4 regions of the Dermacoccus sp. Tok2021 genome follow, and region 4 is predicted to be linked to each of the others. Evidence: riboswitches for the same ligand, from Rfam matches in the RefSeq annotation. Region 4 holds a riboswitch; each other region holds the start of a gene.
The links. A riboswitch is a leader RNA that binds a small molecule or an ion and turns the genes downstream of it on or off. The one in region 4 is predicted to bind S-adenosylmethionine.
Positions count from the first base shown of each region.

Region 1: another riboswitch for S-adenosylmethionine. It lies ahead of K9D12_RS00810 (bifunctional o-acetylhomoserine/o-acetylserine sulfhydrylase); the one in region 4 lies ahead of K9D12_RS13790 (MetQ/NlpA family ABC transporter substrate-binding protein).
Region 2: another riboswitch for S-adenosylmethionine. It lies ahead of K9D12_RS12235 (TauD/TfdA family dioxygenase); the one in region 4 lies ahead of K9D12_RS13790 (MetQ/NlpA family ABC transporter substrate-binding protein).
Region 3: another riboswitch for S-adenosylmethionine. It lies ahead of K9D12_RS15390 (flavin reductase family protein); the one in region 4 lies ahead of K9D12_RS13790 (MetQ/NlpA family ABC transporter substrate-binding protein).

Region 1 is NZ_JAGTHU010000001.1:178,256-182,459, forward strand. Features, by position in the region: gene thrS (threonine--tRNA ligase) at 1-351, shown strand, start outside; gene K9D12_RS00810 (bifunctional o-acetylhomoserine/o-acetylserine sulfhydrylase) at 422-1,747, opposite strand; SAM riboswitch class IV at 1,813-1,928, opposite strand; gene K9D12_RS00815 (GNAT family N-acetyltransferase) at 2,042-2,521, shown strand; gene K9D12_RS00820 (hypothetical protein) at 2,518-2,904, shown strand; gene K9D12_RS00825 (HIT domain-containing protein) at 2,937-3,506, shown strand; gene pgsA (phosphatidylinositol phosphate synthase) at 3,617-4,204, shown strand, end outside.
Region 2 is NZ_JAGTHU010000022.1:34,314-38,517, forward strand. Features, by position in the region: gene K9D12_RS12230 (cytochrome P450) at 1-1,270, opposite strand, end outside; SAM riboswitch class IV at 1,560-1,675, shown strand; gene K9D12_RS12235 (TauD/TfdA family dioxygenase) at 1,690-2,574, shown strand; gene K9D12_RS12240 (GNAT family N-acetyltransferase) at 2,619-3,206, shown strand; gene K9D12_RS12245 (carbon starvation CstA family protein) at 3,324-4,204, shown strand, end outside.
Region 3 is NZ_JAGTHU010000032.1:3,668-7,871, reverse strand. Features, by position in the region: gene K9D12_RS13835 (ABC transporter permease) at 1-491, opposite strand, end outside; gene K9D12_RS13830 (LLM class flavin-dependent oxidoreductase) at 618-1,751, opposite strand; gene K9D12_RS15390 (flavin reductase family protein) at 1,751-2,296, opposite strand; SAM riboswitch class I at 2,571-2,660, opposite strand; gene K9D12_RS13820 (DNA translocase FtsK) at 2,846-4,204, opposite strand, start outside.
Region 4 is NZ_JAGTHU010000031.1:14,215-18,418, forward strand. Features, by position in the region: partial or broken gene K9D12_RS15380 (hotdog domain-containing protein) at 21-164, shown strand; gene K9D12_RS15385 (acyl-CoA thioesterase) at 502-900, shown strand; gene msrA (peptide-methionine (S)-S-oxide reductase MsrA) at 992-1,645, shown strand; SAM riboswitch class IV at 1,873-1,984, shown strand; gene K9D12_RS13790 (MetQ/NlpA family ABC transporter substrate-binding protein) at 2,205-3,170, shown strand; gene K9D12_RS13795 (methionine ABC transporter ATP-binding protein) at 3,215-4,204, shown strand, end outside.

The DNA.
Region 1 (4,204 bases), on a different contig from region 4:
CCGGCGTGGCTCGCACCGGTTCAGGTGCTCGGGGTTCCGGTCGCGGAGGAGTACTACGACTACCTCGGCGAGGTGGGCGAGAAGCTGCGTCGGGCCGGCGTACGCGTCGAGATCGACACGAGCGACGACCGCTTCCCGAAGAAGATCCGCAACGCCTCGAAGTCGAAAGCGCCGTTCATCCTCATCGCCGGCGAGGAGGACCGCGACAACGGAGCCGTGAGCTTCCGTTACCGCGACGGCTCGCAGAAGAACGGCGTGCCGGTCGACGAGGCCGTGGCCGAGATCGCCGCGTACATCGCCTCGCGCAACAACACGTCGCCCACGGCGGCCGAGGCACCTGCCGAGGCCTGATCCACATACGACGAAGCCGCCGCCCCGATTTGGGGTGGCGGCTTCGTCGTAGTCTCCGCGGTGCGGGCGATCAGGCGGAGGCAGCCTTCGCGGCTGCGAAGCCCTTGTCGAGGTCGGCGATGATGTCGTTCGCGTTCTCGATGCCGACCGACAGGCGCACGAGGCCGGGCGTGACGCCGGCGCCGCGGCGGTCGTCGTCACTGCCCTGGCTGTGCGTCGTCGTCGCCGGGTGGATGGCGAGCGAGCGGACGTCACCGATGTTGGCCACGTGCGAGTGCAGCTCGAGGGCGTCGACGAACGCCTTGCCCGCGTCGATGCCGCCGGCGATCTCGAAGGAGAACACTGCACCGGAACCGGTGGGCAGGTAGCGGTCGGCCAGCTCCTTGTACGGGCTGTCGTCCTTCGAGGCGTAGAAGACCTTTTCGACCTGCGCGTGCTCGCTCAGGTAAGCGACGACCTTCTCCGCGTTCTCCACGTGACGCTCGACGCGCAGCGACAGCGTCTCGAGGCCCTGCGCGATGAGGAAGGCGTTGAACGGCGACACGGCGGAGCCGAGGTCGCGCAGCAGTTCGACGCGCGCCTTGAGAATGAATGCGAGGTTCGCGCCGAGCGCCGAACCGACGCCGAGATCGCGGGCGAAAACGAGGCCGTGGTAGCTCTCGCTCGGCTCGTTGAACTGCGGGAACTTCTCCGGCTCCTTGGCGTAGTCGAACGTTCCGGCGTCCACGAGCACGCCGGCGATCGACGTGCCGTGGCCGCCGAGGTACTTCGTCGCCGAGTGGATGACGACGTCCGCGCCGTGCTCGATCGGGCGCAGCAGGTACGGCGTCGCGACGGTGTTGTCGACGAACAGCGGCAGGCCGGCGTCGTGGGCGACAGCGGCAACACCCGCGACGTCGAGGACCTTCTGGTCGGGGTTGCTCAGCGTCTCACCGAAGAGGAGCTTGGTGTTCGGTCGGATGGCGTTCTTCCACGCGTCGAGGTCACCGATGTCCTCGACGAAGGTGGTCTCCACACCGAGACGCTTGAGCGTGTACTTGAGCAGGTTGTACGTACCGCCGTAGAGAGCGGGCGACGCGACGACGTGGTCGCCTGCCTGCGCGACGTTGAGGATGGCGAACGTCGTCGCGGCCTGGCCGGAGGCCAGCAGCAGGGCGCCGACGCCACCCTCGAGCGCCGCGATGCGCTCCTCGACGGCCTGCGACGTCGGGTTGCCGATGCGGGTGTAGATGGGGCCGAGGTCGGACAGGCCGAAGCGGTTGGCCGCCGTCTCGGCGGAGTCGAAGACGAACGAGGTCGTCTGGTAGATCGGCAGCGCGCGCGATCCGGTGTCCCCGTCCGGCACCTGGCCGGCGTGGATCTGCTTGGTCTCGAAAGCCCAGTCCTGAGCGCTCATGACAACTCCTCGAAAGGTCGCTACCCGTGCGCGAACCTCGCACGCGGGGTGCGCCGGAAGCTCTGCTTCCGCGCTTGCCCGGGCGTATCCGACGCCGGGCCAGGTCGTCACCCGGAGCACCCCGCCGCGGTGGGAGGGTTGCCGGCCAGCAAACCGGGGTTTGACGCTGGCGCTCGTGACCTGGTCCGAGGATATCCCGGGCGGTATCGAGGGGCGGGACTCGTGTCTCACATCGTGGTTTGCCGTGCGGCGCGGGGCGTTTGCCGAAGGGTCAAGCCGTGGTTGACTGGCGCCATGACGATCACCATCGCCCGGGCCAGGCGTGACGACGCCTTCGCCTGTGCAGCGCTTCGGTTGCGCTCGGACCTCGAGGAGGGGCACCTGAATCGGGCCGGTTTCGTGACCGAGTACGCGGACGACTTCCTCTCGGCCTTCGACGAGGTACCCACGTGGATCGCCACCCGTTCCGACGGCACCGTCGTCGGCATCGTGCAGTGCGCCCTCGTCCACCGGATGCCGACGCTCGCGCGCGGCGCCAAGCCGTGGTTGTACGTCGCGTTCGTCTTCGTCGTGCCCGACGAGCGTGGCGCGGGACTCGGCGAACGCATGCTCCGCACCGTCGACGCCTGGGCGGACGCGCGCGGCGTCGAGCGGATGCTGCTCAACACGCGTCCGAAGGCGCGCCCGTTGTACGAGCGTCTCGGACTCGGTGCCCCGGAGGAGCGACACATGCACCGCGACGCACCGTTCGCGGCCACGAAGGAGCAGCGATGAGCGACATCATCTGGGCCCTCGACCAGCGCGAGCGCTGCATCGCCTGCCCGTCGAAGCCGGCGGCGAACGCCGTCGTGCTCTACCTCGGTGAGGACGGCTCGCTGCCGCGCGAGAGCGTCGGATCGCTGGCCGAACGTGGCGTCATGGCCGCGGGCGTCGTGTGGGCGGGTGTGACAGCGGAACTCACCGACGACGACTGGCTCGACCTCGAGGACGCCGCAAGCGGCCTCGGCGGACTCGCGAGCGCCGTCGCCGTCGTGGGTGAAGGCGATGCCGCAGCCGTCGCACAGAAAGTGGCAGAGCGCGTGGGCGGCCTGGCCCACGCGGGCGCTGCGAGCGACGAGCGGCTCGTGGAGAAACTCGCCGAGATCGCTCCGGTCTGACCCGGCGCGCGGGTTTCCCTAGGATGGGGCGCATGGTCACGCAGAACGAGGACTTCACTCCCGAGCACGCCGAGTCCGAGCACGACTTCGCGGGGGAGCCCGACGGGTTCGGCCGACTGTGGACGCCTCACCGCATGGCCTACATCGAGGCCGACCGCCCCTCGAGGGACGCCGGCGACGGCTGTCCGTTCTGCGCGGCGCCGGGCAAGGACGACGCCGAGGGCCTCATCGTGCACCGCGGTGAGCACTGCTTCGTCGTGATGAACCTCTTCCCGTACAACCCGGGCCACCTGCTCGTGTGCCCCTACCGTCACGTGCCGCACTACATCGACCTCACGGACGCGGAGACCGAGGAGTTCACGAAGCTGACGAAGCAGGGCATTCGCGCGCTCAAGGCGGCGTCGAACCCGGCCGGATTCAACCTCGGCATGAACCAGGGCGATGTCGCGGGCGCCGGCGTGGCTGCGCACCTGCATCAGCACATCGTGCCCCGCTGGGGTGGCGACATGAACTTCATGCCGATCGTCGGCCAGACGAAGGCTCTCCCGGTGCTTCTCGAGGACAGCCGTCAGCGCATCGCGGCGTCCTGGCCAACCGACTGACGGCCTCGACCTCGCGGGGCGTGCGGCTCGTGAACGCGGGGTGAGATGTGACTCGTCCGGCGCGGCGCGCACCTCGGCTCGACGTATCGAACCGCTACAGTTGAGTCACCATGCTGAACAAGTACGCGCGCGCCTTCTTCTCCGCGATCTTCCGCCCCCTGGCGCAGCTGCTCCTGCGCCTCGGCATCAGCCCTGACGTCGTCACGATCGTCGGCACGCTCGGTGTCTCGTTCGGCGCGCTGTGGTTCTACCCGCGCGGCGAGTTCCTCGTCGGCACGCTGTTCATCACGGCCTTCGTCTTCTCCGACATGCTCGACGGCAACATGGCCCGCCTGTCGGGTCGCTCGTCGGTGTGGGGCGCCTACCTCGACTCCACGCTCGACCGCGTCGGTGACGCCGCCATCTTCGGTGGCCTCGTGCTCTACTTCGCCGGCCAGGGCGACAACTTCCTCATGGCATGCCTCGCGCTCGCCTGTCTCGTGCTCGGTTCCGTCGTCTCGTACGCCAAGGCTCGCGCCGAGGGTCTCGGTATGGAGGCGAACGTCGGCATCGCGGAACGCGCCGACCGTCTCGTCGCGGTTCTCGTCACCACCGGCCTCACGGGCCTGTTCGACCTGCCGTACATCGTCCTGACGATCGTGCTCGCCCTGCTCGCGGTGGCCTCGTTCATCACCGTGCTGCAGCGCATGCTCATGGTG
Region 2 (4,204 bases), on a different contig from region 4:
CGCTACCGGGCAGCGTCGGCAACTGGGTCCACTTGAAGTCGAGGCCCTTCGGATCGATCTCCACACCCGGGGTGCACAGCCCGGCAACCGTCACCGACAGCGCGGTCACCGCGATCTTCTCGCCGGGGCAGCGGTGCCCGGTGGCGACGTCGCCACCGCCCTGAGGGATGAAGCTCTGGATCTTCTCCGCGTCGACACCGGTGAAGCGTTCGGGGCGGAACTCCTCGGGCGAGTCCCACTCGTGCGGGTCGTTGTTCGTGCCGAGGATGTCGATGAGCACGCGCTGGCCGCGACGGATCTTCTGGCCTCCCCATTCGAAGGAGTCACGGGCGAAGGCCGGCAGCATCGGCACGAACGGGGAGACGCGGCGCACCTCCTGGGCGAAGGCGACGGCCGTCGGGTTCTCCAGCAGCGTGCCGCTCGATGCCACCTCGTCGGCGATGCGCTCGCGGTACTCGGGGTGCTCGACGAGTGCGCGAGCGGCGAAGGCTGCGAAACGCGCGACGGCGATGGTCGGACGCGTCGTGTTCTGCAACTCGACCCCAGCGGTGTGCTCGTCGAGCGGTGAGCCGTCGAGGTTCGTCGCGTTCGCGACCTCGTGCAGCGCGGTGCCGGGTTCGGGCGTGATCTCACCTCGTCGGGTGCGCGCCACGAGGTCGGCCGCCCACGCGTCGCACCGACGACGGTTGATCCACGCCTCGACGTGCGCGGGGCTCTTGCGCCCGAAGCCCTCGACGATCTGGCCGAGACGCTGCGCCCACGTGTCGAGTTCCTCCTCGCTACCGGGAACGCCCGCCCACCGCAGGGCGGCACGCCCATACGTGATGACGCTTCCGTCGTAGACGGTTCCCGGCTCCTGCTCCCAGCGCGCGAGCGTCTTGCGCATCTCATCCTCGAGAATCGGCATGAAGCGGCGAACCTGAGCGTCGTCGTAGGTGATGCGCATGAGCATGGCCTTGCGGTGACGGTGCTCCTCGTCATCGAGACCGTGCACCGCGCCCTTACCGAACAGCGGCCCGCGCACCGGCAATGGCATCGCGCCGTCACGCTTCATGCGCGAGGTGTCGTAGAACAGGTCGACGCCCTCCTTGCCGCGCACGATCAGCGCGGGGCGTCCGAGCAGGCGGGTGGCGAGCGGTCGCGCGTCCCCGGGGCTACGACCCTCGGCCTTGCGCAGGCGCTCCTGGAACAGGTAGCCGTCCGCCAGAAAGGCAGCGGTCTGATCGGGCAGTTTGGACAGCAGGGCGGTCGCGTTCTTCGCAAGGCTCATCGGTGCTCCTTCATTGCCACGTCATGGTTTGTCTCCGACGCTACAGGACGGCCGGTGGCCCCGAGATCGCCTGCAGCACGGCCACCCGCCAAGGTGGGCGCGTCCTGGCGGACGGTGTGCCGGGGCGCCTTCGGCAGTGTGAACCGGTGGGGAAGGGAGCCGCCTGTGCGGGAAATGCCGCGCACATCGGGACCTTGCGACATCACGCCGCGGGCGGACGAGGCCAGGATGTGGACACTGGCTAGTCATAACCATGAGTTTGGTAACCGTGTGGGTTAACTTATGTCTGGGTCTCGAGTTCCGGCGATAAGTCTCGGCTGGCCGGACGGCAACCCTCCGCTGCGGTGGGGTGCCCCGAGTAACGACCTGGCGCGTCGCCGCCCGGCGTCTGCGCAAGCGCAACGAACAAAGAGGTTGTCATGACACTTCTCGCCACCCACGCTCCCGCCACGACGCCCGGACTGCGCATCGAGCGCCTCGGCCCGGCCCTGGGCGCCGTCATCCACGGCATCGACCTGGCGTCCATCGACGAGATCGCGGCCTTCGACATCCGCCGCGCCCTGCTCGCCCACAAGGTGCTCTTCTTCCGCGATCAGCACGGCTTCGACGACGACGCCCAGGTACGCCTCGGCAACCTCCTCGGCGACCTGACGCCCGGCCACCCCGTCGCCGGCAACCACGAGCGCAGCGAGATCTACAACATCGACTCGAGCGACCCCGAGTTCTCCTTCTCCGACGTCTGGCACACCGACGTCACCTTCATGAAGCGGCCGCCGTCCATCAGCATCCTCCGCGCCGTGACGCTCCCGCCCTACGGCGGCGACACGTCCTGGGCCGACAGCCAGGCCGCCTACGACTCCCTCTCCGCACCCTTCAAGGCGCTCGCCGACCAGCTGCTCGCCGTCCACGACGGCAACCGCGAGTGGGGCGCCTTCCTCAAGAAGAACGGCGGCCACGAGTGGGAGGGCGAGATCGTCACCGAACTGCCCGCCGTCGAACACCCCGTCGTCCGCGTCCACCCCGAGACCGGCCGCCGCGGCCTGTTCGTCAACCCCGGCTTCACCTCCCACGTCAGTGGCGTCTCCGACGCCGAGTCGCGCGCCATCCTCGACGCCCTCTACGCCCACCTCACGCAGCCCGAGCACACGATCCGTCACCGCTGGGCGCCCGGCGACGTCGGCATCTGGGACAACCGCGCCACCTCCCACTACGCCAACCGCGACTACACGAACACCCGCGTCATGCACCGCGTCACCGTGCGCGGCGACGAGCCCCGCGGCGTCGACGGCCTGCGCGCCCACTAAGCGCACCGAAAACTGATCGACGCCCCACGGTCGGGGGTGATGAGATGACCGACATGATCGAACTCATCGCCCCCGACGCCGCGCGCTACGACGACTGGTCGGCCATGCTGCGCGAGTTCCGCGACGCCACCACCGACTCGCGCGACGACCGCTGGGTGTGCGCGGGCGGCATGGACGGATCGGGCTTCTTCGCGGGCACCGACGTCGACATCACCCCCGACGGCTTCGCCGCCTACGTCGAAGACTGCGCCCGCCAGGGCAACACGATGTGGCCGCCGCACACCGGCCTCGTCCACTGCTCCTACTTCTGGATCGTCGACGACGGCGCCCTCGTCGGTCACCTCGCCCTGCGTCACGCGCTCAACGAGTTCCTCTACGAACTCGGCGGCCACATCGGCTACTCCGTGCGGCCGGCCGCTCGCGGACGCGGCATCGCGAAGGAGGCTCTGAAGCTCGGGCTCGCCGAAGCCGCCGCGCTCGACATCGCCCCCGTGCTCGTCTGCTGCGCGCAGACGAACGGCGCCTCGCGCGCCGTCATCGAGGCCTGTGGCGGGCAGCTCGAGGACGTTCGTGAAGACAGCCGCCGTTACTGGTTCGGCGACGGGCCGCGCCCCACCGGCCCCACTGCGTGACGTTCGTCCAAATTCGTGATGAAGGTGTGACCTGCGCGTGCGTTGTCAAAGCCCTGTGACCTACCCGACACCGCATAACGTGGCCCTGCTCACACTCACACGAAAAGGGAGGTCTCCGTGCCCGCGTCGAGCACCAAAACCCCCGAGCGCGACGGGAACACGCCCCCGGTCGCGGTCGACCTACCCCGCCAGATCACGGGACGTCAGAAGATCGTCATCGCCGTCGCGGCCGTCATCGCCGCCATCGGCTGGACGATGGTCGCGTTCGTCCGCGGCGAGCACGTCAACTCGATCTGGTTCGTCATGGCTGCCGTCGGCAGCTACGTCATCGGCTACATGCTGTACAGCCGCCTCATCCAGTACAAGGTCATCCGCCCGCGCGACGACCTCGCCACCCCGGCCGAGCAGTTCGAGAACGGCCAGGACTTCATGCCGACCGACCGGCGCGTGCTGTTCGGTCACCACTTCGCCGCCATCGCCGGCGCCGGCCCGCTCGTCGGCCCCGTGCTCGCCGCGCAGATGGGTTACCTGCCGGGCACGCTCTGGATCATCTTCGGTGTGATCTTCGCGGGCGCCGTGCAGGACTACATGGTGCTCGCTATCTCCACGCGCCGCGGCGGTCGCAGCCTCGGCCAGATGGCGCGCGACACGCTCGGCCCCGTCGGTGGCTGGGCGGCGATGTTCGCCGTCATGGCGATCATGATCATCCTGATCGCGGTGCTCGGCCTCGTCGTCGTCAACGCCCTTGCCGAGTCGCCCTGGGGTGTCTTCTCGCTCGCGATGACGATCCCGATCGCGCTCTTCATGGGTTGCTACTTGCGCTTCATGCGCCCGGGTGCCGTCTCCGAGGTCTCGGGCATCGGCGTCGTCCTGCTGCTCCTTGCCATCGTCGCCGGTGGCTGGGTTGCCGGCACCGACTGGGGCAAGGACCTGTTCACGCTCTCGCCGACGGCGCTCGCGTGGGCCATCATCATCTACGGTTTCGCCGCCGCCGTCCT
Region 3 (4,204 bases), on a different contig from region 4:
ACGATGAACAACGGAACCAGCCCCAGCAGGGGCAGAGTCCTGAGCATCTGCATCGGCGGATCGATAATCGCCTCACCGGTACGCGTCAGGCCCACCGGGAGCGCTGCACCCAAGGCAATGAGCGACCCCAGTGCGAATCCGAACCCGGCACGCTGCACCGAGACGCTGAGGGCAGTTGTGAGCGTGCCGTCGGAGATCAGCGACCCCAGCGTTGAGAGGACCCGGGATGGCGGTGCGAGAACGTCCTGCGGCAACCAACCGATGACACTCACGGATTGCCACACCGCGATGATTGCCAGCGGGCTCAGAGCCCGCACCTCCCAACTCGGCGGCTCGTGATCACTGCGGATGAGATTCCGCCGCCTCCTACGGCGCGCGTTGGAGCCAGCGCTGCCTAAGCGCACTCGGGCAGGCAAGGTGTCGTCGGCCGATCCCGGCGAAGCAACAGCTGCCGCCGTCGACGCCCGAGCTGTGCTGCTCGTCACGTTCATGAGTCACTCCTCATAGGTTTTCATTATGATTTGTCAAACATTTGCTTATGCAATTGCGGAAAGAATGCCGGCCAGGTCAGTGGCCACGACCTGGCCGGTGCAAACCCTCGAATTCGAGAAAGATCCTCAGCTCACGGCTCGGTCGTGCGAATGCTCTTCCGCCGGGACCGCCTCCACCCGTGGGCGCACCCCCTCACCGAACCAGTAGGCCTCCTCCAGGCACGGGTATCCGGACAACACGAAATCGTCAAAGCCGACGTCGCGGTACTGCCGAATCAGGTCTGCGACCTCAGCATGTGAACCGACCAGCGACGTTCCGGCTCCACCGCGCACCAGCCCCACGCCAGCCCAGAGCCCGGGGTAGATCTCCAAATCGGCAGTGGTCCCTCCGTTCAGCGCGAGCATGCGCCGCTGCCCTTCGGATTCCGACCGACGCAGCGCGTCCTGCTGACGTTCGATGAGTTCCGCGGGGATGCGCTTGAGTAGCCCTTCCGCGACCGCCCAGGCCTCGGCGGATGTGTCTCGGGAGATCGTGTGCAACCGAATACCGAATCGCACAGTGCGGCCCTGCCGGGCGGCCAGTTCGCGGACTCGGTCGATCTTCTCCTTGGCCTGTGCCGGCGGCTCCCCCCAGGTGAGGTACACGTCGGCGTGGCGGGCCGCGATCTCGAGTGCGGCTGGCGAAGATCCGCCGAAGAAGACCTCGGGACGCGGGGTCGGCGTCCGCGAGAGTCGCGCTTGTTCCACCACCAGGTGTTCGCCGCGATAGTCGAACGAATCCTCGCAATCCCACAACCGACTCACGACGTCGAGGAACTCTCCGGTCCGCGCATATCGGGCGTCCTTGCCGAGGAAGTCGCCGAACGCCCGCTGCTCGGACGATTCTCCCCCGGTGACGATGTTGACGTGGAGTCGACCGTCAGTGATGGTCTGGAAGGTGGTGGCCATTTGCGCTGCCAGAGTCGGCGAGACGGACCCTGGGCGGAAGGCGACGAGAAACTTCAGCCGCTCAGTGTGCTGGGAAAGCGCAGCGGCCATGAGCCAGGAGTCCTGGCACCACAGACCCGTTGGCGTCAGGACGGATTCGAAACCGTTGGCCTCCGCCGCCTGTGCCACCTGACGCAGGTAGCCCGCGGACGGTTCACGGGTTCGATCAGTGCCCTCGACCGCGGCCCCATGACCTCCAGAGACAATTCCACGCGAGTCGCCGGAGGTCGGTAGGAACCAGTGGAAGGTCGGCTGGTTCGTGGACGTGCTCATCATCGGACTCCGTTCGTCGTTCGTGACACTGAGGGCGAGACGCTGTGATGCGCTCCGTTGTGGTGGGCAAGCGGACCGCGATCTGCGACGTGCTCGGCGCTATCCACCTCGGCGACGATGAGGCAGCTGTCTCCCGCCTCATGGGCATCACGGACCGTGGCTGTCAATCGAGCTGCGACGTCCGTGAGTCGCGGCAGACCGGTCCTGTCCCACGACCAGAGACCGTCGTCCTGAAACCGGGCCTCACGCGGGCCGGCGAATCGGGTCATGAGCTGCCCTTGGTTCTCGTCGAGAAGGTGGAGGGCGACACGTCCGGTTCGCACGATTGAAGCCAGCGAGTGAGACGTGCGACTGATGTTGAAGGACACGAGGGGTGGGTCGACCGAAACCGAGTGGACAGACAAAGCGGTCAAGCCGACCGGCCCTGCCTCCCCGGCAGTCGTGATGACCCAGACGCTCGAGACCGCGCGGCGAAACACGGGACGAAGATCGGGCTTCACCACCGAGACAACGATCTCGGTGTGAGGTGGTGCTGTGGGCAACATGAAACTCATCTCTTGATCAGTGAGCGGGGAAGGGCGTCTAGCGCGCGTACGACGTACCGGGTCACATCGACAATCGGTGATCCGACCGGACGGCATCTCGGGCATGGGCGGGCTACGACCCGAGAGTCGAAAGTCGCGAGGGTCGCGCCCACGGAGGCGTTGAGATCGTCGTGCGTTCTTCAGCGACATGCACTGACGCGACGGCGCATCAAATCAACCGTCCGACGTCGGCAGGCACGAAAAGACGAAACGCGGTGTTCCGACATGAGAATCAACTCCATCGCTTCTGGCGTGAGCACCGTTCCGCGAGGGTCGGTTGCTGCGGCGTCGACGAGCCAGATCTCTCGGCCGCTCTGGATGGGATGAATGCAGTCAACTGGCTGGTCGCGCCACCCACAAGCAGAATCCACATACTGGGACACGACACCTGTATCGCAACTACCACCTCGGACGCCACACGGGACCGTCCGGGACACAAAAGTCCCAGCATCCCGATGATCCGGGATGCAGGGACTCCTCCATCAGGCTGGCGCCGCCGACCTGGCGACCTCAGCGACCGTGCTGCGTCAGCTCCCAGGCGTCCTCACTACCGTCACCGCCGTCGTGCCCGTCGTAGTACTGCTCGCCCGGTTCGTCGAGATCGCCCTGCGCCTGGGCGACGAGGTCGACCGGACCGCCGTCGGCGCCGCTGGCCACGGCATCGTCCGGAACGTCCTCGCCCTTGAGCAGCGCGAGCGTCATGGGGAGGTCGTCGGGCTTGACGAGGACGTCGCGCGCCTTCGACCCCTCGGACGGGCCGACGATTGCTCGCGACTCGAGCAGGTCCATGAGGCGACCGGCCTTGGCGAAGCCGACGCGCAGCTTGCGCTGCAGCATCGAGGTCGAACCGAACTGCGTCGTGATGACGAGCTCGGCCGCCTGCAGCAACACGTCGAGGTCGTCACCGATGTCCTCGTCGATCTCCTTCTTGGGCGCCGTCTGCTGAACGTCCTCGCGGTAGTTGGGCGCGAGCTGAGCCTTGACGTGCGCGACGACGCCGTGGATCTCCGACTCGTTGACCCACGCGCCCTGCACACGCATCGGCTTGCTCGCGCCCATCGGCAGGAAGAGCGCGTCACCCTGACCGAGGAGCTTCTCGGCGCCGGGCTGGTCGAGCACGACGCGGCTGTCGGCGAGCGACGACGTCGCGAACGCCAGACGCGACGGCACGTTGGCCTTGATGATGCCGGTGACGACATCGACCGACGGGCGCTGCGTCGCGAGGATGAGGTGGATACCGGCGGCACGCGCGAGCTGCGTGATGCGCTGGATCGAGGCCTCGACGTCACGCGGCGCGACGAGCATGAGGTCCGCCAACTCGTCGACGACGACGAGGAGGTACGGGTACGGCGCGAGCTTGCGCTTGCTGTCCGGCGGGAGGGTCACCTTGCCCGCACGCACGGCCTTGTTGAACTCGTCGATGTGCTTGTAGCCGAACGCGGCGAGGTCGTCGTAGCGCGCGTCCATCTCGCGCACGACCCACTCGAGAGCCTCGGCGGCCTTCTTCGGGTTCGTGATGATCGGCGTGATGAGGTGCGGGATGCCCTCGTACGCCGTCAGCTCGACGCGCTTGGGGTCGACGAGCACCATGCGCACCTCTTCGGGCGTGGCCCGCATGAGGAGTGAGGTGATCATCGAGTTGACGAAGCTCGACTTACCGGCACCGGTGGCACCGGCGACGAGCATGTGCGGCATCTTCGCGAGGTTGGCCACGACGTAGCCACCCTCGACGTCCTTACCGACACCCATGACCATCGGGTGGTGATTGTTGCGGGCCGCCTGGCTGCGCAGCACGTCACCGAGGCTGACAAGTTCCTTGTCGGCGTTCGGGATCTCGATACCGATGGCCTTCTTGCCCGGGATGGGCGA
Region 4 (4,204 bases):
GGCGCGTCGGTGCCGGCCGGATGCTCGAGTGGATCGACAAGTCCGCGTACGCCTGTGCCGCGGCGTGGAGCGGGCACTACTGCGTGACGGCCTACGTCGGCAATGTGCGCTTCACCCGCCCCGTCGAGGTGGGCCACATCGTCGAGGTGCAGTCGCGTGTCGTCCACACCGGACGCACGTCGATGCGCATCGTCGCGACCGTTTCGTCCGGCGACCCGCGTCAGGGCGAGCTGCGCGTCAACACACAGTGCCTGCTCATCTTCGTCGCGGTCGACGACGACCGGAAGCCCACACCTGTCCCGACGTTCACGCCGCAGGACGAGTGGGAACGCGACCAGCAGGAGCGCGCCGTCACCCTCACCGACGTGCGCACCCGCATCGAAGCCGACATGGTGAAGCAGAGTTACACGGGACGCGACGGAGTCGTGCCGCGAGACGCTGCGCTTCCTCGCGGCACCGACGACCGTCAACTGGGGCGGCAACGTGCACGGCGGCGTCGTCATGGAGTGGATCGACGAGGCGACAACCCTCGTTGCGGAGCGCTGGAACCAGGGTTCGGCGGTGGCCGTGTACGCGGGCGGCGTGCGCTTCCACCAGCCGTTGCACGTCCGCGACCTCGTCGAGGTGCAGGCGCGGCTCATCCACACGGGCACGTCGAGCATGCACGTGTCGGCGCGAGTGCGCTCGGGCAACCCGCGCACGGGCGAACTGAACCTCACGACCGAGTGCACGATGGTGCTTGTCGGCCTTGACAACGACGGCGACAAGCGGGCCGTGCCGCCTTGGGTGCCAACGCTTTCCGAGGACGTCGCGCTCGACACGGACGCGCAGACGATGGTCGAGATCCGCGCGAGGCTACTGCGCCCCATCCCGCTCGAAGTGCCGCCGCTCGTCGACTGACGCGCGCCGTTCACGCGGTTGCTCCGCGAGTTCGGAATCCTCTCGGACACGCCTGCGTTGAACACAGCGACTCCAGTGAAAGGAACGCCCCATGTGGTTCACCCGTCAGGATTCCGCCCCGGTCGACGTCGCTGCCGTGCACGACGTTCTCGGCACGCCACTGCTCGGCGGGTGGCCGGACAAGACCGAGACGCTGTACGTCGCGATGGGATGTTTCTGGGGTGCGGAGCGCATCTTATGGCAGATCCCGGGGGTCGTCTCGACGGCCGTCGGCTACATGGGTGGCGACCGTGAGAACCCCTCGTACGAGGACGTCTGCACGGGCACGACGGGCCACACCGAGGCCGTCCAGATCGCGTACGACCCGGAGAAGGTCTCCCCGGCCCAGCTGCTCAAGGCGTTCTGGGAGAACCATGACCCGACGACGGCCAACCGTCAGGGCAATGACATCGGCACGCAGTACCGCTCTGCGGTCTACTGGACGACGCCCGAGCAGGAGACCGCTACGCGTCGCACCGCGGAAGCGTTCCAGGATGCGCTGACCGACGCGGGCCGCGGCGCCATCACGACGGAGATGAAGCCCGCCGACGAAGCCGGAAAGTTCTGGCCGGCCGAGGGCTACCACCAGCAGTACCTCGCGAAAAATCCAGGCGGGTACTGCAATCACGGCTACAAGGGCGTGACGTGCCCGGTCGGCGTGGCCGACCTCCCCGCGCAGACCGACGTTCTTCCGCCGAGCAAATAAGCGCGAGCTCGGGGTACCTCGACCCCGTGGAGTCCACGCTCCGCCCCTAGTGACTCCAGCCCACGGGGAGAGCACGGCGTCAGCGCATCTCTCCACTGGGCAGACTTTCCTGCCGTTGGGTCGAGGCGGCGACTACCCAACCGCAGGAAACTCGGCCCAGCGGTGACACAGAGTGGCCCAGATCACTTGATTTGACGGGCTTCTCGCGGCGCCTCTAATGTGATGCCGGTCAAGAGATCCGATGCAAAGCCCTGGCTGGTCGGACGGCAACCCTCACGAACGTGGCGGGGTGCTCCAGGTGATGACACGGCCGCGTCAACCGCGCGGCAAGCACGTTCCGCACCCGGAACACATCCCTTTCGAGGGCCTCGTACCGGTGCGCCCGATCCCGGGAGATCACATGCAGCACACGCATCGCCCCACCCAGGCCCCCACCGCGCGACCGCACACGCACGACGCCGCGTTCGCGCGCCCCAAGCACTGACCGCACCCATCGTCGGGCGGTCGTCGCCGCCCACCCCACCGGCGCCTCGCACGCCCCTTCGAGGAAGGCATCACCATGTCCGAGAACACCAACTCCACCACCCCCGGAGCCAGCCCGGCCGTCCAGGCCCTGCCCGAGAAGCCGAAGAGCAACGGCCCCAAGTACGCGGCCATCGGCGCAGGCGTCCTCGTCGTCGCGCTCGCCGCAGGCTTCGGCATCAAGGCCTTCACGGGTAGCGACGACGAGAAGCTGACGAAGATTACCGTCGGTACCACCGAAGCGTCCGACCCGTACTGGACCGAACTGGTCAAGGTCGGCAAGGAGAAGTACGGCCTCGACATCCAGCCGGTCAACTTCACCGACTACACGCAGGCCAACCCGGCGCTCTCCCAGGGCCAGGTCGACGTCAACCAGTTCCAGCACCTGCAGTTCCTCGCCGACTACAACGCCGCGAAGAACGACACCCTGACGCCGGTCGGCTCCACCTACATCGTGCCGCTGTCGCTGTACTCGAAGAAGCACACCACGGTGAACGAGTTCGCCGACGGCGGCAAGGTCGCCATCCCGAACGACGCGACGAACCAGGCACGCGCCCTCCTGCTCCTGCAGAGCGCCGGTCTGCTCACGCTCAAGGGCGGGGGCAACTCCCTGTCGACGCCCGCCGAGATCGACGCCGCGAAGTCGAAGGTCGGCGTCACGCCCGTCGACGCTGCCCAGACCGCAGCCGCCCTGCCCTCCGTCGAGGGCGCCGTGGTCAACAACAACTTCGCCGCCGACGCGAACCTCGACCCGAGCAAGGCGCTGTTCAAGGACGACCCCAAGGCGAAGTCCTCGGAGCCGTACATCAACGTCATCGTGGCCCGCAAGAAGGACGCCGACAACCCGACGTACGCGAAGTTCGTCCAGGCGTACCACGAGAAGTCGGTGCAGGACCTCATCTCCAAGCGCACCAAGGGAACCCAGTACGAGGTGAAGCGTTCCGTCGCGGACGTGCGCGGCATCCTCACCCGCATCGAGTCGCAGATCAAGGCCAAGAAGTGACCCCCACTCCCCCGGCCCGACCCGAGAACGCGCCGGCGGTCCGGCTGCGCGGCGTGAGCAAGACCTTCGTGCGCGGCAAGAAGAACGTCACCGCGCTGCAGGAGATCGACCTCGACGTCGCTACCGGCCGCGTCCTCGCCGTCATCGGGTTCTCCGGTGCAGGCAAGAGCACCCTCGTGCGGCTCATCAACGCGCTCGAGACCCCGACGACCGGCTCCGTCGAGGTCGACGGCGTCGATCTGGCGGGTCTGGGAGCAAAGCAGGTCCGAGCTCTGCGGGCCCGCATCGGCATGGTGTTCCAGCAGTTCAATCTCATCCGCTCGCGCACGGTGTACGCCAACGTCGCCTATCCGCTCGAGGTCGCCGGTTGGGACAAGGACAAGCAGGAGGCGCGAGTCACCGAACTGCTCCACTTCGTCGGTCTGACGGAGAAGGCCTGGGCCTATCCTGACGAGCTGTCCGGCGGCCAGAAGCAGCGCGTCGGCATCGCCCGCGCCCTGGCCACGAACCCGGAGATCCTGCTCGCCGACGAGTCGACCTCCGCCCTCGACCCCGACACGACGAAGGACGTCCTCGCCCTCCTGCGCCGCGTCAACGATGAGCTCGGCGTGACGATCGTCGTCATCACGCACGAGATGGACGTCGTGCGTGAACTGGCCGACGACGTCGTGGTCCTCGAACACGGCCGCCTCGTCGAATCCGGGCCGACCGAGCAGGTGCTCGGCGCACCGACATCGTCAGCCACGCGGCGGCTCGTCGACGCGACGCTGCGCAACGTGCCCGACGCCCGCGAGATCGCGCGGCTGCGCGAGAGGGTGAGCGGACGCCTCGTCACGGCAACCGTCCACGACTCCGCTGGATTCGGAAGGGTTCTCGCCTCCACCGGCGCCCGCGGTGTCGAACCGGAGATCGTCCACGGTGGCCTCACGCCCCTCAAGGAAGCGAACCTCACGACGTTGACCCTGGCCCTGCGCGGTGACGACGTCACCGTCACGCAGGTGCTGACCGACCTCGCCCAGGTCGCCACCGTCCAC